2 regions of the Pantoea sp. SO10 genome follow, and region 1 is predicted to be linked to the other one. Evidence: predicted binding sites of a transcription regulator. Region 1 holds the regulator's gene; the other holds the start of a gene.
What was found. Region 1 encodes CRP, which controls carbon source genes, mostly activating them, when cyclic AMP is high. Its sites were predicted from a motif close to ATGTGANNNNNNTCACAT; they were not measured.
Positions count from the first base shown of each region.

Region 2: idnD (L-idonate 5-dehydrogenase) is a predicted target of CRP. The motif match lies at 8,294-8,311, and genes of this name have one in related genera.

Region 1 is NZ_CP040095.1:3,842,911-3,853,746, forward strand. It holds gene FCN45_RS17815 (hydrolase) at 1-147, shown strand, start outside; gene FCN45_RS17820 (YheU family protein) at 150-368, shown strand; gene FCN45_RS17825 (phosphoribulokinase) at 430-1,299, shown strand; gene FCN45_RS17830 (OsmC family protein) at 1,361-1,765, opposite strand; gene crp (cAMP-activated global transcriptional regulator CRP) at 2,072-2,704, shown strand; gene FCN45_RS17840 (YccS/YhfK family putative transporter) at 2,763-4,841, shown strand; gene FCN45_RS17845 (aspartate aminotransferase family protein) at 4,838-6,058, opposite strand; gene FCN45_RS17850 (aminodeoxychorismate synthase component II) at 6,146-6,721, opposite strand; gene FCN45_RS17855 (putative adenosine monophosphate-protein transferase Fic) at 6,763-7,356, opposite strand; gene FCN45_RS17860 (YhfG family protein) at 7,346-7,516, opposite strand; gene ppiA (peptidylprolyl isomerase A) at 7,615-8,187, opposite strand; gene tsgA (MFS transporter TsgA) at 8,450-9,628, shown strand; gene FCN45_RS17875 (cytosine deaminase) at 9,662-10,836, opposite strand, start outside.
Region 2 is NZ_CP040095.1:3,647,055-3,657,890, forward strand. It holds gene FCN45_RS16765 (GGDEF domain-containing protein) at 1-909, opposite strand, end outside; gene FCN45_RS16770 (SulP family inorganic anion transporter) at 1,204-2,679, opposite strand; gene FCN45_RS16775 (5'-nucleotidase, lipoprotein e(P4) family) at 3,362-4,171, opposite strand; gene FCN45_RS16780 (polyphenol oxidase family protein) at 4,281-5,000, shown strand; gene FCN45_RS16785 (gluconate:H+ symporter) at 5,031-6,350, opposite strand; gene idnO (gluconate 5-dehydrogenase) at 6,429-7,193, opposite strand; gene idnD (L-idonate 5-dehydrogenase) at 7,203-8,234, opposite strand; gene FCN45_RS16800 (response regulator transcription factor) at 8,405-9,106, opposite strand; gene FCN45_RS16805 (ATP-binding protein) at 9,588-10,836, shown strand, end outside.

The DNA.
Region 1 (10,836 bases):
CAACCTGACCAGCTGTCAGCCTCCATTCAGTATCAGCTGACGCAGCAAGGCGGCCACGTCGGTTTCGTCGGCGGCACCGTTCTTAAACCGAAAATGTGGCTGGAACAGCGCGTGCCCGACTGGCTCTCAACTTATCTGGATGTGTAATTGTGATTATTCCCTGGCAAGAACTCGAAGCGGACACGCTGGAAAACCTGATTGAAACCTTCGTGTTACGCGAAGGCACTGATTACGGCGAGCAGGAACGCAGTTTGCTGCAAAAAGTCACCGACGTACGCCGCCAACTGGAGCGCGGCGACGTGGTGCTGGTGTGGTCGGAACTGCATGAATCGATCAATATTATGCCGAAGGGTGAATTCCGCGGCTGATGCACCCCGCGGCAATTCGTGGTAACAATGCTCATCGCCGGACTTCACAGGGAGCTCTGTTATGTCAGCCAGGCATCCAATTATTGCCGTCACCGGTTCCAGCGGCGCCGGAACCACCACCACCAGCCTCGCCTTCCGTAAAATTTTCCAGCAGCTGAATTTGCATGCGGCGGAACTCGAAGGCGACAGTTTCCATCGCTACACACGTCCGGAAATGGACATGGCGATCCGCAAGGCGCGCGATCTCGGGCGTCACATCAGCTACTTCGGCCCGGAAGCCAACGACTTCGGCCTGCTGGAGCAGACGTTTAAACATTACGGCCAAACCGGCCTTGGCGAATCGCGCAAATATCTACATACCTACGATGAAGCCGTGCCGTGGAATCAGGTGCCGGGCACTTTTACGCCGTGGCAGCCGCTGCCGGAAAACACCGATGTGCTGTTCTATGAAGGCTTACACGGCGGCGTGGTCACGCAGCAGCAAAATGTGGCGGAGCATGTCGATCTGCTGGTTGGCGTGGTGCCGATTGTTAACCTTGAGTGGATTCAGAAGCTGGTGCGTGACACCAGCGAGCGCGGCCATTCACGCGAAGCGGTGATGGATTCGGTGGTACGGTCAATGGAGGATTACATTAACTTCATCACGCCACAGTTCTCGCGCACCCACATTAACTTCCAGCGCGTGCCGACCGTTGATACCTCAAACCCGTTTGCCGCACGCGAAATTCCGTCGCTCGACGAAAGCTTCGTGGTGATCCATTTCCGTGGTCTGGAAGGCATCGCGTTCCCCTATCTGCTGGCGATGATTCAGGGATCGTTTATTTCGCACATCAATACGCTGGTGGTGCCGGGTGGCAAAATGGGATTGGCGATGGAGCTGATTATGCTGCCGCTGGTACAGCGACTGATTGAAGGGAAGCGGATTGAATAAGCGAAGTCATTCCGTAGCGGCGCAATTTATTGCGCAATGAATTGCGCCGCTACAATCCGAGTTATAACTCGATCACCTCATAGCTGTGGGTAATTTCGACGCCTTTACCCAGCATGATCGCTACCGAACAATATTTTTCCGCTGACAGATCAACCGCACGCGAAACGGCCTTGTCGCTCAATGCTTTACCGCTGACAATAAAATGCAGGTTGATGTGGGTAAAAATGCGTGGCGCTTCTTCACGGCGTTCCGATGTGAGCTTCACTTCGCAATCGGCCACATCGCTGCGCCCTTTTTGCAGGATCGACACCACATCAATAGCGCTACAGCCGCCCGCGGCCATCAGCACCATCTCCATTGGACTTGGCGCTTTATCACCGGAATTACCATCCATCAATACCTGATGGCCGGATGAGGATTCTCCGAGAAAGGTAAGACCTTCCACCCATTTCACTCGTGCCTGCATGATTCTTTCTCCTGAAGCGGCGGTTTTGCCGCCAGAGTACGCTTTCACCTGACAAACAGCAATCCAGAGTAATCCCCCTTCTGCTGAAGCGAGACAACACAAGACAGCTCGCAAAAGCTGTGCTACAAACAGTGCTGAAAATATTTTCGTCATCACAGACGAAGGCCGGAAGAATCAAAAGCGTAGCTTAAGAGTCCACCCGGAATAATTTTTCCTTTACTGGAAACGCTCGACGATTAAACCGCCTGACAGGGAAAAAAATGCCCCCTGTGTTTTGGGCACGATTACAACAGAGGATAATAGCGAATGGTTCTCGGCAAACCGCAAACAGACCCTACACTCGAATGGTTCCTGTCCCATTGCCATATTCACAAATATCCATCCAAAAGCACGCTCATCCATCAGGGTGAGAAAGCGGAAACGCTGTACTACATCGTAAAAGGTTCCGTAGCGGTACTGATTAAAGATGAAGAAGGCAAAGAGATGATTCTCTCCTACCTCAATCAGGGGGATTTCATCGGCGAACTCGGTCTTTTCGAAGAAGGCCAGGAACGTAGTGCTTGGGTGCGTGCGAAGTCTGCCTGCGAAGTGGCTGAAATTTCATACAAAAAATTCCGTCAGCTGATTCAGGTAAACCCGGATATTTTAATGCGACTTTCTTCGCAAATGGCGCGTCGTCTGCAAGTGACATCTGAGAAAGTGGGCAACCTTGCCTTCCTCGATGTCACCGGACGTATTGCGCAAACGCTGCTAAATCTGGCCAAACAGCCAGATGCGATGACTCACCCAGACGGGATGCAAATCAAAATCACCCGTCAGGAGATTGGTCAGATCGTGGGCTGCTCACGCGAAACCGTGGGTCGTATCCTGAAAATGCTGGAAGATCAGAACCTGATCTCCGCACACGGTAAAACCATCGTCGTTTACGGCACCCGCTAATTTCTTCTCACCCACGGCGTGATGGCAACATCGCGCCGTTTCTATTTGCGATGAGCTGATGTGGCGCCGAATCATCTATCATCCCGAAGTTAACTATGCGCTGCGGCAAACGCTGGTGCTGTGCCTGCCTGTGGCTCTCGGTTGGCTGTTTGGCGATCTGCAAAAAGGTCTGCTGTTCTCGTTAGTGCCCGCCTGCTGCAACATGGCGGGACTGGATACGCCGCACAAACGCTTCTTCAAACGCCTGATTGTGGGTGGTTCGCTGTTTGCCACCGGCAGTTTCCTGATGCAAATCCTCACCGCTTACCAGATACCGCTGCCGCTGATTTTACTGGCGCTGCCGCTGCTGATTGGCGTAACCGGCGAAATCGGCCCGCTGCACGCGCGCCTGCTGCCCGCCACACTCATCGCCGCCATCTTTACGCTCAGCTTAGTGGGACGCATGCCGATATGGGTGCCGCCGCTGCTCTATATTGGCGGCACGCTGTGGTACGGCTTGTTCAACTGGTTCTGGTTCTGGCTGTGGAAAGAGCAGCCGATGCGCGAATCGCTCAGCCTGCTGTTCCGCGAGCTGGCGGATTACTGCGATGCCAAATACACCTTACTGACGCAGCTGACCGATCCAGAGAAAGCGCTGCCGCCGCTGCTGGCGCGCCAGCAAAAGGCGGTCGACCTCATCACCACCTGTTATCAGCAAATGCATATGCTGTCGGCGAGCCGCGATAACAGCCACAAACGCCTGACGCGCGCTTTCCAGGTTGCGCTGGATTTACAGGAACACATCTCCGTGAGTTTGCATCAGCCCGAAGAGGTGCAGAAGCTGGTTGAGGAGAGCCACGCTGAAGCGGTGATTCGCTGGAACGCCAAAATTATCTCGGCGCGGCTGCGCGTGCTGGCGGATGCGATTCTCTACCATCAGCTGCCGGATCGTTTTCACATGGAGAAACAGCTCGGCGCGCTGGAGAAAATTGCACGCCAGCATCCGGATAATCCGGTCGGCAACTTCTGCCTGTATCACTTCAGTCGCATCGCCCGCGTGTTGCGTACGCAGAAGCCGCTCTACACGCGTGACCTGATGGCCGATCGCCAGCGCCGTTTGCCGCTGTTGCCGGCGCTGCGCAGTTATCTGTCATTCAAATCCACCGCGTTACGCACCGCAGCCCGCTTCGCTGTGATGCTGATGTTTGGCAGCTCGCTGGCGCTGTTCTTCAACATCCCCAAACCTTACTGGATTCTGATGACCATCATGTTCGTCAGCCAGAACGGTTACAACGCCACGCGCGTGCGTATTCAGCACCGTGCGCTGGGCACTTTCGCCGGATTGCTGATCGCCGCCGCGTCACTGCAGCTGGCGGTGCCGGAATCGATCACGCTGCTGTTTATGCTGGGGATTACGCTGGCGAGCTATCTGATCACGCGGAAATATTATGGCTGGTCGATGATTGGCTTTACCGTCACGGCGGTGTATTCGCTGCAATTGCTGTCGCTGAACGGCGCGCAGTTTCTGCTGCCGCGTATGATGGATACCTTGATGGGCTGTTTAATTGCCTTCGCCGGGATGATTTGGCTGTGGCCGCAGTGGCAAAGCGGGCTGCTGCGCAAGAACGCTCACGATGCGCTGGAAGCCTATCAGGAGGCGCTGCAACTGCTGCTGGGGCCGGAACAGTCGCCCGATAAACTGGCTTATCAGCGCATAAAGGTTAATCAGGCGCACAACGCGCTGTTCAACTCATTGAACCAGGCATCGAGCGAGCCGGGCTTTAACCTGCAATATCTGAAAGATATGCGCATGTGGGTTACGCACAGTCAGTTCATCGTCGAGCATATTAATGCCATGACGATTCTGGCGCGCGAGCACACCATGCTGACATCGAAGCTGGCAGAACGTTATCTGCAATCCTGTGAAATCGCGCTGCAGCGTTGTCAGCAGCGGCTGGCGTATGACGGTCCGGGTAACGACAGCAATATTCTGGAAGCGCCGGAGAATCTTAATGAAGGGCCGGTGACGATTGTCGAACAGCATGTGAAGCGGATATTGCAGCACCTCAGCGTAATGCACACCATCTCTTCGCTGGCGTGGAGCCAGCGACCGCATCATGGCCGCTGGCTCAAAGTGTTACGTCCGAAAGCGGATTAAGCGGTCAGCACCTTTTCAATCGCGCTGGCGAAACGCGTCATGCCTTCGGCGATATCGGTTGGTTCAATCACCAGCGACGGCACAAAACGGATCACGTCAGTACCGGCGGTGAGAATCATCAGCCCTTCCGCGGCGGAAGCGTTGAGGATGTCACGCGCTTTGCTGGCGAACTGCGGCCTCAGCGCGGCACCAATCAACAGACCTTTGCCGCGAATCTCGCTGAAGATAGCGAATTTGCTGTCGATGGCTTGCAGCGCTTCAACAAACTGCTGACGACGCGCTTCCACACCTTCCAGCACTTCTGGCGTGTTGATAATATCCAGCGCGGTTTCAGCGATAGCACACGCCAGCGGATTGCCGCCGTAAGTGGTGCCGTGCACGCCCGGCGCCATTACTGAGGCGATTTCGTTGGTGGTCAACATCGCACTCACCGGGAAACCGCCGCCCAGCGCTTTGGCGGTGGTGAGGATATCGGGCTTGATACCGTAATGTTCATACGCAAAGAGTTTGCCGCTGCGTCCCATGCCGCTCTGCACTTCATCCAGCACCAACAGCGCATGATGTTCATCACAGAGTGCGCGCAGGCCTTGCATAAATTCTGGCGTAGCCGGCATTACGCCGCCTTCGCCCTGAATCGGCTCGACCACGATGGCGCAGGTATGGTCGTCAATCACCGCTTTCACCGCATCGAGATCGTTGAACGGCACATGCACGATATCCGCCGGTTTTGGACCGAAGCCATCAGAATATTTCGGCTGGCCACCCACCGACACGGTGAACAGCGTGCGACCGTGGAAGGCGTTATGGAAGGCGATGATTTTACTTTTGAACGGGCTGTGTTTTTTGCAGGCGTAATAACGCGCCAGCTTGAATGCCGCTTCATTGGCTTCCGCGCCGGAATTACCGAAAAACACCCGATCGGCAAAGGTCGCGGCAATCAGTTTACTCGCCAGACGCAGCGCCGGTTCGTTGGTGAACACGTTGCTGGTGTGCCACAGCGTTTCGCCCTGGGTTTTCAGCGTTTCCACCAGCGCCGGATGACAATGGCCCAATGCAGTCACCGCGATACCGCCAGAGAAATCGATATACTCTTTGCCCTGCTGATCCCACACTCGGCTGCCTTTGCCTTTTACCGGCACAAACTGCGCAGGTGCATAAACAGGCAAAATTACGTTATCGAACGTTTCCCGGGTTACCGCTAGTTTTTCCGCTGCCATTGACGACCTCATCGGGTTATTTGTTGAGCTGATGTGAAATTATAATCACAAAATATGCATAAAAAGTCACACGAAGGCAAACATAAGTTACGCGTTGAGGAAATTAGCCAGTAGCTGATGCCCTTGCTCACTGAGGATGCTTTCCGGATGGAACTGCACGCCTTCCAGCGGCAAGCTGCGATGGCGGAAACCCATGATCTCATCCGGCTGGCCGTCGCGCAGGCTCCACGCGGTGACTTCAAACTCAGCGGGCAGCGTATCGCGCGCCACAATCAATGAGTGATAGCGGGTCACGGTAAGCGGATTATTCAGATCACGAAACACACCTTGGTTGGTGTGCTGAATCAGCGAGGTTTTGCCATGCATCACCTGCCGCGCGCGTACCACCTGCGCGCCATAGGCTTGCGCAATCGCCTGATGTCCAAGGCAAACGCCGAGGATTGGCAAGCGCCCGGCAAAATGGCGAATAGCCGCGAGCGAGATGCCAGATTGATCCGGCGTACATGGGCCCGGCGAAATCACCAGATGCGTCAGCGGCAGCGCTGCCATCTCATCCAGCGTAATGGCGTCGTTACGCACCACACGCACATCCGCGCCCAGCTCGCAGAAGTATTGGTAGAGATTCCAGGTGAAGGAGTCGTAGTTATCGATTAGCAGCAGCATAGCGCCCTCAGGCCAGTAAAAGCGGCGCTATTCTACCCATTTTACTTCGCCGGGCTTACCACTTTCGCAAACTGCGCGGTAAGCGGTGCCAGATCGCCGGCGACGCCCGCCGAGATCGCAGCGCGCCACGCATCACGTTCGAGTGTTTCCCACGAAAGCTGATACCCGGCATGCAGTGCCAACTGCTCGAAGAAGATGCGCTGCGCGCGGCCATTGCCGGCGCGGAACGGATGCAGCACGAAGATCTCACAATAGTAATGTGCGATACGCGCCACGAACGCTTCCTGCTCAAGGTCAGCCAGGCCGCGCTCTTCCTCCAGCGCCTGCATCAGCGTGTTGCCCTCTTTCTCGATGTATTCGCAATGACAATACGGCGTTTCATCGCGCCAGATATCAATGGTGCGCAATTCTCCCGCCCAGCTGTAGAGATCCTGAAACAGCGTGCGATGAATATGGCAAAGACGTGGCAAACCGATGCTGCGCTGGCCAAGTTCTAACGTCGCCAGGCGCGCGGTGCTGAAAGCCAGTTCCGCTTTGCGCAGCTGGGCTTCATCATGAATATCGAGGCGATTCTTCAACACATTGTCGTTGTGCCACAAATAGGGATCGCGTACCGCTAAGCTGTTATCCACCATATTGCCTCCTCAGCGACTCGAGTCGCCCCTCAGCATGTTCGGCATCGATAAGAGCTTCGCTATAGGTATATCCGGCCAGTCGACAGCTGGCCTGGTAGCTCGCAGCTCGGCGCTGCTGCCACAAAGTGGCTTTCTGTTTCTCAGTGAGTTTGCTAGTCATAGCGCCTCCGGCAAGCAATGAGCCCTAAGTATAAGCAGCAATTTTTTGCTTTGCCGGAGAGCCAATGATGCGCCATGCGAAAATGGCGCGTTTCAGAATTAAGGCAGGACTTTGGCGGAGAGGATAACAATCGGTTTTGACGGCACATTTTGGTACGGTCCCACATCTTTGGTAGGGACCTGCGCAATCTTGTCGATCACATCCTGGCCTTTCACAACTTTACCAAATACCGCATAGCCGAAATCACGCTGACCGTGATCGAGGAACGCATTATCGGCTACGTTGAGGAAAAACTGGCTGGTGGCGCTGTCTTTATCTGCGGTACGCGCCATCGAAATGGTGCCGCGCAGATTACGCAAGCCGTTGTCGGCTTCGTTTTTGATCGGCGCTACCGTTTGCTTCTGCTGCATGTCGGTAGTGAAACCGCCGCCCTGAATCATAAAGCCAGGAATAACGCGGTGGAAAATGGTGTTGTTGTAGAAACCATTGTTGACGTAATCAACAAAGTTTTTCACCGAAACCGGGGCTTTCTGGTTGTTCAGTTCGAGTTCAATATTGCCCGCAGAGGTGGTGAGCAGCACATGTGGATCGCCTTTTGCGGCGAGCGCGGCAGACGATACGGAAGAGAGCGCTAACAGGGCAACCGCCGCTGTCAAAGTACGTTTAAGCATGAAAGATTCCTTACCATGGAGAGCTAGCTCAAAAACGAGATTGATTGTAAAGAGCATGTGATCCAAGAGCCAGCGTTTTACCGATATTTACGTGGATGTTGCTATTGTCATACTTTTGCCGCCACGCAATCATTTGCGTGATGAAAATCACACTCTCAATGAAATATTTCCGCCTTGTTACACTCGTTGTTTATTAAGATCACAGCAACACTTACAATTCATGACACTTTTTGCCAACTTCGTCGCTTAACAGGTTCAGAACATGACAAACCGTAATCGCATTGGCCTTACCTGGATTAGCTATTTCTCCTATGCGCTCACCGGCGCACTGGTGATCGTTACCGGTATGGTGCTGGACAATATCGCGCAGTATTTCCAGCGCCCTATTTCAGAAATGAGCAACACTTTCACATTCCTCAATGCGGGCATTTTGGTGTCGGTGTTCCTGAACGCCTGGCTGATGGTGATTGTGCCGTTGAAGCGCCAGCTGATCTTTGGCTTTGTGCTGATGATCCTCGCCGTTGCCGGCCTGATGACCAGCCACGATCTCACCGTCTTCTCGCTGTGCATGTTCATCCTCGGCGTCGTCAGCGGCATCACGATGTCGATCGGTACCTTCCTGATCACCCATCTGTACGATGGCCGTCAGCGCGGCGCACGTCTGCTGTTTACCGATTCGTTCTTCAGCATGGCGGGCACCATCTTTCCGATCATCGCCGGTATCTTACTGGCGCGCGCGTTGCCGTGGTATTGGGTTTACGCCTGCATCGGCATCATTTATGTCGCGATCTTTGTGCTGACGCTGTTCATTGAGTTCCCGGTGCTGAAAAGCGAAGCCGCTAAGCCAGGCGTTGAGAAAGAGAAATGGGGCATCGGCGTGCTGTTCCTGTCGATTGCAGCACTCTGCTATATCCTCGGCCAGCTCGGCTTCATCTCGTGGGTGCCGGAATACGCCACCAAATCGATGGGCATGGATATCGCCGCTGCCGGTCAGCTGGTGGGTAACTTCTGGACCGCGTACATGGTCGGCATGTGGGTGTTCAGCTTCGTGCTGCGCTTCTTCGATCTGCAGCGCATCCTGATGGTACTGGCGGCGCTGGCAACCGGTTTGATGTACTGGTTCGTCACTTCTAAAGACGCCAGCATGCTGCACTGGATCATCATGACGCTGGGCTTCAGCTCAAGCGCGATTTACACCACCATCATCACGCTGGGATCGCTGCAAACCAAGGTCTCTTCACCGAAGCTGGTGAACTTCATCCTGACCTGCGGCACCGTCGGCACCATGTTGACCTTCGTGGTAACCGGCCCAATCGTGGCGCAAGGTGGCGCACATGCTGCGCTCTCAACGGCTAACGGTTTGTACGCCGTGGTGTTTGTGATGTGTGTTCTGCTCGGCTTTGTGACCAAACATCGCCAGCACGGTCACGTCACCCACTAAGTTTGACGGGCGGACCGCGGTCCGCCCTGCACTTCAACGTTTGAAGGTTACCGCTTCTTTTCCCGCTAAATAGATCTCGCTGCTGGCGGGCTGCGTCGCAGCGACCAACACACCTTTACGTACTGAATAACGCACCGGCACCTGACGCCGCACCGCATCAAATCCACTCTCCGCCGGCAGAATAATCAGACTGGCATCATTACCTGCCTCAATACCGTAATTCGTCAGCTGCAGGGTTTTGGCGCTGTTGGCGGTAATCAGCTGCAATCCATTATCAATCTGCTCGTAACCCATCAGCTGACAGACATGCAATCCCATGTGCAGCACCTGCAGCATGCTGGCAGTGCCGAGCGGATACCAGGGATCGAACACATCATCGTGGCCAAAGCAGACGTTGATATTCGCTTCCAGCAGCTCTTTCACCCGCGTGATGCCGCGACGTTTCGGATAGCTATCAAAGCGCCCTTGCAGATGGATATTCACCAGCGGATTGGCGACAAAGTTGATATTCGAGAGCTTAAGCAGACGGAACAGCCGCGACGTGTAGGCATTATTGTAGGAGTGCATCGCCGTAGTGTGGCTGGCGGTGACGCGCTCGCCGTTGCCATCGCGGTGTGCCAGCGCCGCCACGGTTTCGACAAAGCGCGACTGCTCATCGTCGATCTCGTCGCAGTGCACATCCACCAGCCGATCGTAGCGATTAGCCAGCGCAAAGGTTTTATGCAGCGACTCCACGCCGTATTCGCGGGTGAATTCGTAGTGCGGAATCGCGCCCACCACATCCGCGCCCATGCGCAGCGCCTCTTCCAGCAACGCTTCGCCGTTCGGATAAGAGAGAATCCCTTCCTGCGGAAACGCCACAATCTGGATGTCGATCCACGGCGCCATTTCCGCTTTCACCTCCAGCATCGCTGTTAACGCGGTCAGCGTGGGATCGGAGACATCGACGTGAGTCCGCACATGCTGAATCCCGTTGGCGATTTGCCACTTCAAAGTTTGCTGCGCGCGCTGTTTCACATCGTCATGGCTCAGTAGCGCTTTGCGCTCCGCCCAGCGCTCGATGCCTTCAAACAGCGTGCCGGATTGGTTCCAGGCGGGTTCGCCAGCGGTTTGCGTGGTATCGAGGTGAATATGCGGCTCGATAAACGGCGCGCTCGCCAGTCCGCCCTCCGCATCCAGCGCGTCAGGCTGGGCTGCGGTTTGCGGCG
Region 2 (10,836 bases), 200 kb from region 1:
ATCAAAATTAGCGCGGAGTGCAAGGCGATGATTTAACTGGCGGATCGCATCCATGCTCACCGCCACCAGCAGCGGGCTGAGCGCAACGGTGGCGACGCCAAGCCGTGCCGAGGTGAGATGGCTAATCGGCAGCAGTGCATCGTCACCCTGGATGTTCATCACACCATGCGACACCAGCACAATCTCCGTAATACCGGTTATCAGGATCACTAAGCTGGTCAATGGAATTGGTAACACAATGGCGCACCAGATCAGCGCAGGAACCGGGAATGTCAGGCTACCGGCCCCGCCAATTAGTGCCCCAACAGTCAGCGATAGAATCACCGCCGCCAGCGGCAGCAGTTTGCCGGGATGCAGCAAGGTGTGCGGTGAAACCGTTCGCAGCGGGCGTGCCAGCATCACCGGCAGCAGCATCAGCGAAGTAGAGAACTGTTCGCTGAACCAGTCGCTCCACGCCACAATAAAGCGCGCATTGAAATCAATATCCTGTGCCCACGCGCCCCAGGTTGCACAAGCCGCCGCGCCAAGAAAACAGGCGGGAAAAATACGCATGGCATTGAACACCTGACTGTGGGCGGAAGGACGTTGCAGATGTTTGATCAGCATGCTGACCGCGACGAGAATAAACAGAATGTTGGCAAAATTGACGGTAAACGCTGGCAGCGCCCAGCCGGAAAATACCGTGTCGTTAAAAATCATCGCACTGAAGCACACCAGATAGCTGGAGGTAGTGTGTAAAAACGGATTCCTCACTATTAATCCCGCCACCAGCGCATTCACCGGCCAGAATAGTGAGAACTCTTCGGGGATGCGTAAATGGCTGCCGATAAAGCAGAAAAACAGCGTAATGAAAAACAGCGTGAGGGCATTCTTTTTAAAATTATTCTCTTCAAACAGCATAACGCGCATACGTCTGAACCCTGTAACCTGGAAAGTGCCGGCATCAACCCTAAGCATCAGCAAGCATTAAACCGGAAATAACCGTGCGATGATTCGGTAATTAAGCAAGTGTTCGTCATCCTACTCTGCGGCTGGGCGGCGCTCACCTGCCATAAAAAGCAGCGTCGCGCCTAATGGCATTGTAGAAACGCCAGAGACAAAGGATAAAGCTTTTGGCAATTATGCCCTGTAAATAAAAAAATCGGCTATCCGAGATATCCGATTTTTTAGTTTTAAAACGGTTGTTCCAGCCCAGACTTATGGCTATTTCACCGCAACAGGCCATTGACTCAGACGAATGCCACGTTGGCGTGCGTTTTCACCAAAGTCTTTTAGCACCGCTTTAACGTCGGGATCCATATATTGGGCATTGCCGTGCTCAGCAATCACCACGCTGTTTTCCGGGATCTCCGCCAGCAATCCCTGCAGCTTTGGATTGTGCATAAAGGTCAGATTTTGCTGCAGGCGTAAAACGTAGTGATCGTCATGTCGCGTAAGCTGCAAGGCGTTGCGATGGCTTTTATAGATGCTGTAGAGGATTTGCGTAGCGATGCCAATTCCGATGCCGGCCAGCATGCCAAACACAATAATGCCGCCGATAGTGGCAAGGAATGGCACATATTGCTGCGGTCCCATGCGCATCTGCTCAATGAACAGGCGCGGCGTGGCCAGCTTATAGCCGGTATAAAGCAGCACCGCCGCAAGGCTGGCAAGGGGAATCGCGTTAAGCAGATTACTGAACCACAGGCCGCAGATTAACAGCAGCACACCATGAATCAGAATCGACAGTTTGGTTTGCGCGCCAACGCTGACGTTCACCGAACTGCGCACAATCACTGCAGTAATCGGCATCGCGCCAAGGAAACCGGCGGTCAGGTTACCAATACCCTGCGCAAACATCTCTTTGTTAGGTGAAGGTGCAGGATGTTGCGGACGCAGTTTCTTCAGCGCTTCCTGGCTGAGCAGCGTTTCAAGGCTCGCGACCAGCGCCAGCGTGATCGCCACCATCCACACTGCAGGATTCTGCCACGCTTGCCAGTCTGGCGTTTCCAGTTCAGCCACCAGCGCCGACATGCTGTCGAACGCGGGCAGCGCGATACGCGGCAAGCCTTCAGCTAACGCTGGAAACAGGCGATCGCCAAACACCGTCGCCGCACAGCCCACCAGCACCGCTACCAGCGGACCGGGCATCCAGCTCAGCACTTTAACTGCCTTGATCAGCGGCGTGGTCCACAGCCATAAAATAGCCAATCCCACGCCAGCAACCAGCATCGCGCTGCTGGAAAAATGAAATTCCCCGTTTACCAGCGACAACAGCTCAACATCGCCCGCCGCGCCGAATGCTACCGGAATTTGCTGCATAATCAGCAAAATACCAATCGCCGCCAGCATACCTTTAATCACGCTGCTCGGGACTAAGGCGATAAAACGTCCTGCACGCAGTAAGCCAAACAGGCACTGCAACGCACCCGCCAGAATCAGCGCGGTGAGAAAGGCGGAAAAGCTACCTAGTGTGGCGATCGACGCGACCACAATCGTTACCAATCCCGCCGCCGGACCACTAACCGCAAAACGCGAGGGGCTCAGCGCAGTCACCAGCAACCCACCAATCACGCCGGTGAGCAGACCCGCAAAGGGCGGCAATCCACTCGCCTGCGCGATGCCAAGACAGAGCGGTAGCGCGACCAGAAACACCACCAAACCAGCCGGAATATCCTGACGAAGCGTGCTTAAATTCATGGCGTTGATTCCTCTGCAGATTGCTGAATTAACCGCGCGCGGCGCCGCAAAGCCAGAGTACGATTTATCACTAATAAGGGTTTCAGGGTCATCACAATAATCTTCTCTCAACATTTAAAAAGATCGCTTTCAGGCAGATAGCGACGTCATTAAACGCGGCTATGGAGAACCATTGAGGATGAAAGCAGAACTTCCTCACAAAAATAGTTTATAGACGCTTAAGCATTACCTTGCATCATGAATATTTCTGACGTCGACAAAACGAATCTTTTTGTAAACAAAACTTCAATAAACGTATGAATCAGGTAAGTTTATGCAAGGAGCGGAATGATGGGCAGGATCGATAAAAAGCATTATTAACAATTAAATAAGAGCTATTTTGAATGTGATATTTTCGGTGCAATTACAAAACAATACACGCAAAAATTATATGCCATTTTAGCGACGCTATAATTTAATCCTTATGAGCTGGGAGAATTCCTAATTAAAAAATTTATGATTAGTGCGATTCACTGCCATTCAGCAAATAAGACGAGATATTTCGCTATTCAGTTGCCATGAATTTAGTAAGAGATCAGGAAAACAGTGAGGGGAATAATAGTTACGGAGTTATGTAAATATTGATGGACCTGAAAAGGACATGAATGCGCCTGCCTAAGCAGACGCTATTTTACCTGACAAATTATTTACCGTTCCACGCTTTCATACGCGCTTCACGCACCTGCAGTTGCTGCTCAGGCGTGAGTTTGTTGTAGTTTTCCGCCATGCCACTTTCCCAGTCGCCATACAGCGGGTTCGGTAACACGATGAATTGGGTGCCAAAACGCTGATGATTAAGGCTAACGAACTGCTGACGCTGCGCATTTCCCTGATGCCAGGTTGAACCGCCAAAGTCATTCAGGTTGTCGCCCACATACAGCACCACGTTGTAACCGGCATTCTTCACCGCGTCGAAGCGCTCTTGCTTGTTAGAATTGCCGGTACTCAAGCGCACCGTTTTCTCGCTCACGCCGCTGAAGCCCAGCTTATTCAGGTTCTCAACCGTTGCGGCAAAATCTTTTTGGTCGCGGTTGGAGATATAGAACATAGTGCCGCCGTGGCTGTTGACGTAGTTGGCAAACTCCACTGCGCCCGGAACGGCCGTTGCCTGACGCGCCTGCGTCCACGCTGACCAGGTTTTACCCGAGAAGGGCTGGCCGTTTTTCGCCTGCCACGCGCTGTAGGCGCTGTTATCAATCATCGTTTCATCTAAATCGACGATAACCGCTTTCGGTTTACCCGCCAGCGATGGCGCCTGATCGAAGGCCATGCGCGCGCTGTTAAATGCCTGCCAACTCAATGCCTGATATTCGCCGGATTGCTGGAACCAGTTTACTGCCAGCACCGATTGCTGGCCGAGCTGCTGCTGAGCCTGCTGTTTAGAAGGCTGCGCACAACCGGTTAATGCCAGCGCCATTAAGCCGGATGCCGCCAGCAAGGTGGTTTTCTTCATCATTTCATCCTTAAGTGATTAGGGTCAGTTTTTGTAAAGCTTTAAAAATGTAGCAGTTAACGTAAGCTGTGGGCAGCAGAAAGCAGCGGTTTGGTGAGAGGAGACACTTATGGTACAGCACCCCCACAGCGGTCCACGATCAAGACTATTGGATGACTTTTCCTGGCTGGAATACGCCTTTCAGCCGGCTGGCCAGCCCGTTCCTGCAGAGGCGGCTTATGGTCAACAGCGTCACAGCGCCAATGTGTTGCTGGCAAGCCAAAACATCCCGCCTAAGCGTTGCGAATCGGATGGCTTGATTGGCGAAGATCATCTGCCGGTCGCGGTGTATACCGCCGATTGTCTGCCGGTGTTATTTGCCGATCCGCAACAACAGCAGGTTGCGGCGGTGCACGCCGGATTAAAAGGCACGCTCGGTGGTGTATTGAACAACGCGATTGATCGTCTGCTAGAGCGCGGCGCCAGCCGTGAAACGCTGCGTGTGGTAATCGGTCCAGCGATCGGGCCGTGCTGCTATGAACTGGGTAACGATCTGGTGACACATATGCAGGATCGTCACGATCTTCCGCCGTTACCCTACTCCACCCAGCAGCCGCACAACGCACAAGCGATCCGTCCGCAGGCGCGGGCCCAGCAGGATGGAATCTGGTTTGATCTGCCTAACCTGGCGCGAGGCTTGTTGTTACAGCGGGGAGTGGTGGCGGAACATATTGAAGTGCTGAACGTCTGTACTTACTGCATGGCGGAAGCGGGTTCCAGCTATCGCTACAACACCCATTTTGACAGCGGCTATCAGTCACGTTTCTCGTGGATCCGCACGCGCGGTTAAGGGCTTCACGTCCTTGTGAAGCTTTATCGATCAGTGAATTATGGCATTGAGCGCCAACACGCCGGCTAAACCGAGAATCGAGATTAACGTTTCCATCACCGTCCAGGTTTTCAGGGTTTCCACCACGCTCAGGTTGAAGTAGCCCTTAAATAGCCAGAAGCCGGGATCGTTCACGTGTGAAGCGATCACGCTGCCGGAACCCACCGCCAGTACCATCAAGGCCGGATCGGCATGCGTGGCCGCGATAATTGGCGTCACAATACCGGCGGTGGTGATCGCCGCCACCGTGGCTGAACCCAGCGCCACGCGCAGCATTGCCGCAACCGTCCAGCACATCAGCAGCGGTGACAGTGACGATCCCTTCATCATATCGGCAATGTAGTTACCCACGCCGCTATCCACCAGCACCTGTTTAAATGCACCGCCGCCCGCGATGATAAAGATGATCATGGCGATGGCGGCAATCGACTCGCCGCACATATCCATCACTTCTTCCATCTTACGGCCATTGCGCAGCCCCAACGTCAGCACCGCTATCACCACCGCGATAAACAGCGCCACTGCCGGATTACCGATGAATTCGAAGAACTGACGCAGCGCGTTCTCTTTCGACGTGGTCAACTCGAAGACGGCGGCAATCGCCATCAGCACCACCGGAATCACTGCGGCAAAAATACTGATGCCGAAGCCTGGCATCTCCTCTTCCGTGAAGATTTTTGGGTTGTAGAGCCCTTCCGGCGGTGACTTCTCAAAGCTTTTAAGGAACTTCGAGAAAACCGGTCCGGCAATAATCACCGTTGGAATGGTGATGATCATGCCGTAGAGCAACGTGGTACCGAGATTGGCGCCAAAGATGGTGGCAATCGCCGTCGGGCCAGGATGCGGCGGCAGGAAGCAGTGAGTGACCGAGAGCGCGGCGACCATCGGCACGCCGACGTACAGCAGCGGCAAACCGGCAGCCGCCACGATAGTGAACACCAGCGGCAGCAACAGTACGAAGCCAACTTCATAGAACATCGCCAGGCCGACGATCAGTCCGGTCACCACCAGCGCCCATTGCAGCCGCTCTTTACCAAAAGCGGCGATCAGCGTGGTAGCCACGCGTTGTGCGGCACCGGTATCGGAAACCAGCCGCCCGAGCATGGCGCCGAAGCCGAGGATCATGGCTAATCCGCCCAGCGTCGAGCCGATACCTTTCTGGATCGAGGCCATTACATTCAGTGGCGTCATGCCTTCGGCAATACCGACCACCGCCGAGACAAATACCAAAGCAATGAAGCCATTGACCTTAAATACAATCATCAACACCAGCAGCAGTATCACACCCAGCACAATGATGGTTATTGGCATTTTTATTATCCTTAGGAATACAGAGGGGTGATTAAGGTTTAGGCGCGGCCCGATGATAATGCCAGCCGCGCCCGGTCATCACACGGCGACGCGCATGCCACCGTCAACGAACAGCAGATGCCCGTTAACGAAGTTCGACGCACCGGAAGCAAGGAACACTGCCGCGCCAATCAGCTCTTCCGGTTTGCCCCAGCGAGCGGCTGGCGTGCGCTTGGTTAGCCAGCCGGTAAAGGCAGGATCGTCAGCCAGCGCCTGAGTCATCTCCGTGACGAAATAGCCCGGCGCAATGGCGTTCACCTGTATGTTGTGACGCGCCAGCTCCACGCACATGCCGCGCGTCAGCATAGTCACCGCGCCTTTGGAGGCCGCGTAAGGCGTGATGGTGTCGCGCCCTAATTCGCTCTGCATCGAACCGATATTGATGATTTTACCCTGCTGACGCTCGACCATTTTTTTCGCCACGGTTTGCGAAACCAGGAATACGGCGGTCTGGTTGACCGCGATAACGTCATTCCAGTCCTGCTCCGGGAATTCAAGGAACGGCCGACGACGCTGGATGCCAGCATTATTCACCAGCACATCAATCGCGCCCCACTCCGCTTCGATCTCATCTACCGCCTGTTTCACCTGCGCCGATTGCGTGACATCAAACGCTTTGGCGTGCGCGCGTAAGCCCAACTCACGCAGCTGCGCCGCGCCCTTCTCTGCGCCTTCGTGCGTGGTGGCGTTGACGATCACTTCAGCACCGGCTTCCGCCAGGCCGCGCGCCAGCAGATATCCAATGCCGCGCGCCGAACCGGTCAGCAGCACACGCTTGCCTTCGAGGGAAAATAACTGGCTCATCACTGCTCCTTAAAAAGTTAACTGGACTTTAGCGGCACGGGTTTTATCGCCGGCAAACTGCAGCGCGGCATCGATATCCTGTAAGGCATACTCACCGCTGAACAGCGGCAACGGGTTTACCACGCCGGTGGCCAGCCATTCGACGGCGGTGTTGAATTCATGAGTGAAGCGGAAGGAACCGACCAGATTAATCTCTTTGGCAATCAGCGCCATGATCGGGAAATTGGGAATGGTGCCGCCCATGCCAACCTGCACCAGCGTGCCTTTGGCGCATACCACATCAAGGCAGCGCTGCAGCGAAGAAGGATGGCCGGAGGCTTCAAACGCCACATCGAAATAGCCTTTGTCGGCAAGATAGGGCGCGAAATCGCCGTCGGCGGCATGAATCACCTCACTTGCGCCCATCTGCAGCGCCATCTCCAGTGAACGTTCGCTAATATCGCTGCACACAATGGAGGCCGCGCCGCGCGCTTTGGCCGCCGCCGCAATCAGGCAGCCAATCGGACCCACGCCTGAGATAAACACGTGCTTGCCGTTAAGATCACCTGCCTGCTGCGTGGCGTGAATACACACCGCCAGCGGCTCAGCGAACACCATGACCGTTTCATCGGCATCCTGCGGGAAGGGCACGCATTGCGCGCTATCCACCACTTTGTATTGGGTAAAACCGCCGTCAACGTGCGGCACATACATGGCGCTGCCGAAGAAGCGCATGGTGGTGCACTGGTTTTCCTGATCGCGCTGGCAATATTTGCACGCGCCGCAAGGCTTAGAGGGATTTACCGCGACTTTTTGTTGGGGTTTAAGTGCTGGATTGTCGCTCTCCACTACATAACCAATCACTTCGTGGCCCAGGATCATCGGCATTTTGATCTCGAAACTGCCGACCTTGCCTTCCTGATAGTAATGCAGATCGGATCCACAAATGCCGCCACGCGTGATACGCACCAGCGTACCTTTGCCGTCCCATTTCACCTGCTGCTGCGCAACGCTGACTTGTTTTTTTCCAGTGATCACGCCGGATTGCGTTTCGATATTCATAACGTCCCCATAAGAGCTGTAGCAATGGGGGCCATCAGACCGGATTATGCGGCTTAAAACTGTGATGAACATCACCTAAAGACATGTTACGGAAAGCTGTTACCTGGAACGTGAAGTCTGTGATTCCGAAGAGAAAACAGGCGGCCGTAAGTGGCCGCCTGTGAAGAGAATTAATAGCCTGACATCAGGTCGTGGCTGTATTTGAACAGCTCAGAATCCGAACGTAAACCGAGCTTTTTCAGCGCCGATTGTTTCTGCCCGCTCACGGTTTTACGACTGCGCTTAAACTTCACGGCAATTTGCGACACGCTCAAGCCATCGAGAAAACAACGCACCACTTCAACTTCACGCGGGCTGAGGGTTTTCACCTTCTCATACATATTGCCTTTGCTGCTGAAATCGAGGCTGTCATCCAGCGACTCTTCGCTCATGACATAGAGATTTTCAACCTCGTAAGCGACTTCTTTAGACAAGAACAAACGGCCCTGCGCCACCTGACGAATCGCATGGGTAATTTCCTGCATATTGTGGCTTTTACCAATAAAGCCCTTCACGCCTGCGCTTAGCACCATTTTGACGATAGCCGGACTCTCCATTGAAGAAGAGATCAGAATTTTTTGCTGGGGATAATGATTACGCAGTTGCTTCACCAGCGCCAAACCATCCAGTTCACGTTCACCCAGCAGGAAATCCAGTACCAGCACATCGACTACGGTACTTCTCAGCTGATTAAATAATTCATTACTTGAAGCCCAGGTACCCACCAAATGAATATCGGGCTCATGTTTCAAACACAACTCGAAAACGGTACGAACCATGGGGTGATCATCAAGGACAGCCACACGCACTTGTTTATTATGTGCATATACCATTTATTTATTCCTTTATTACAGCATTAACTTTGTCCAATTCTGACTGTCACACCCGCTTCAATAAATAAATGGTGTCGATTACAACAGCTGTGAAAAAATAGCCTTCACAACATCAGAATTCTAAATCGATAGCGTCACCCTAATAGCGGTCATTTTTATATACCCCTTTTAGGTTTATATTTTTCCGTGATAGATCCTTACTTGCCTGCTCACGTAAAAGTGGGAAAAGTCTGACTTAACTCCTTAACAAGACCACATAAGAATTGTCTTGAAAGAAAAGGAGCAATATAACTAACTGAATAAGCTAAGAAATGAACATCATATAGTGACATCGCCATCACCCTCTCTCTTTCGCTAAAAATCAAACATTTGAGAATGGTCGCAAAATTTTAACAGTAAAAGAATAGAACGAGCGAAAGATAATAATATCTTTATAATCCCTGGTCCTAATAGATATTAATGGATACCTTAAGAAGGCAGCGTGCTAATTAACCTTACTACTTTTCGTTTGTTGGCCTTATTTTTTCTGGCTTTAGTTTCATGTTCATTAATAGCATCAGAGAAAAAACTGCAATTACTGGCGCGATATGATGTAGCTCAACCTGCTTTACAACTGGCTGAACCTATCTCTTCAGAGTTTCGTCATCACGTTCTCAAAGTTGCTGTCGCTGGGCAACCACAACCGCCCCTTTTTATGGATATGGATACGCGACGATTCGAAGGCGTAAGTGCGGATTATCTCTCTCTGATTCAGAATATGCTGGATACCACAATAGAAATCCATTATTACGCCAGCCATAGCGCGGCCCAGGAAGCCGTAACCAGCGGAGAAATGCAACTATTAGCGATCTATGTGGAGCAATCCTCAGTAGCAGAGGCGCAAACCTTGATCGCCAGCGACCCCTGGATGCTGGATTATGCAGCGATCGGTTTTAAGTCTGGGCAGAACGCTCCATTAAAAATTGATGAACCCAATCGCATGGCCTGGTCTGGTTCAGCGTTGATGCGTGCACATTTAGAAGAGACTTTTAAGAGCGACCTTTTAGTTCGCTTTCCTGGTTACTACGATGCTGTCGCAGCAACAGTATTTGGCCAAACAGAGCGTGTATGGGGCAATGCCGCCACACTTACGCACCTAAATCGCTTCATGTTCGCAAATGCGCTGGATATAACCAAAGATGACCACGCTATTCCGATGAATTTCAGCTTTGGCATTAGCCCGCGTCATCCACAACTTGCCGAAGCGATTAATTTTGCCTTAACACAAATTCCTCTCTCAATTCGCATGCAGATAGCGAAGCGCTGGCAACTGGATACGTACCATGTGCTGCAGCGTAATCCGCTTGCACTCAAGCATGAAGAGGAGAAATGGCTACAGGCACACCCGCGTATTAACACCGCCCTACCGCAAACCCTCGCTCCACTCAGCAGTCGCAACGGAAGCATGCCGTTTCGCGGCATGATCATTGATGTTTTAGATCTGATAGCCAACCAAAGTGGCATTACATTTAATTCAGAAGTTCAGGAAGAAAGTGGACGTAACCAAACCGATAAGCATTTTCCACATCTGTATGCGCTTGAGATGCTTAACCCGGATATGCCACCTCAGTTAATAACCCGCCCATGGCTGGTTTCACACTGGGTCATTATTCGCCATAAACGCCCTCGGAATATTATGGCTCGGGATCCTTTTCCCTTTGGCTCGGCTCTCATGCTGAACAATCGGCAGA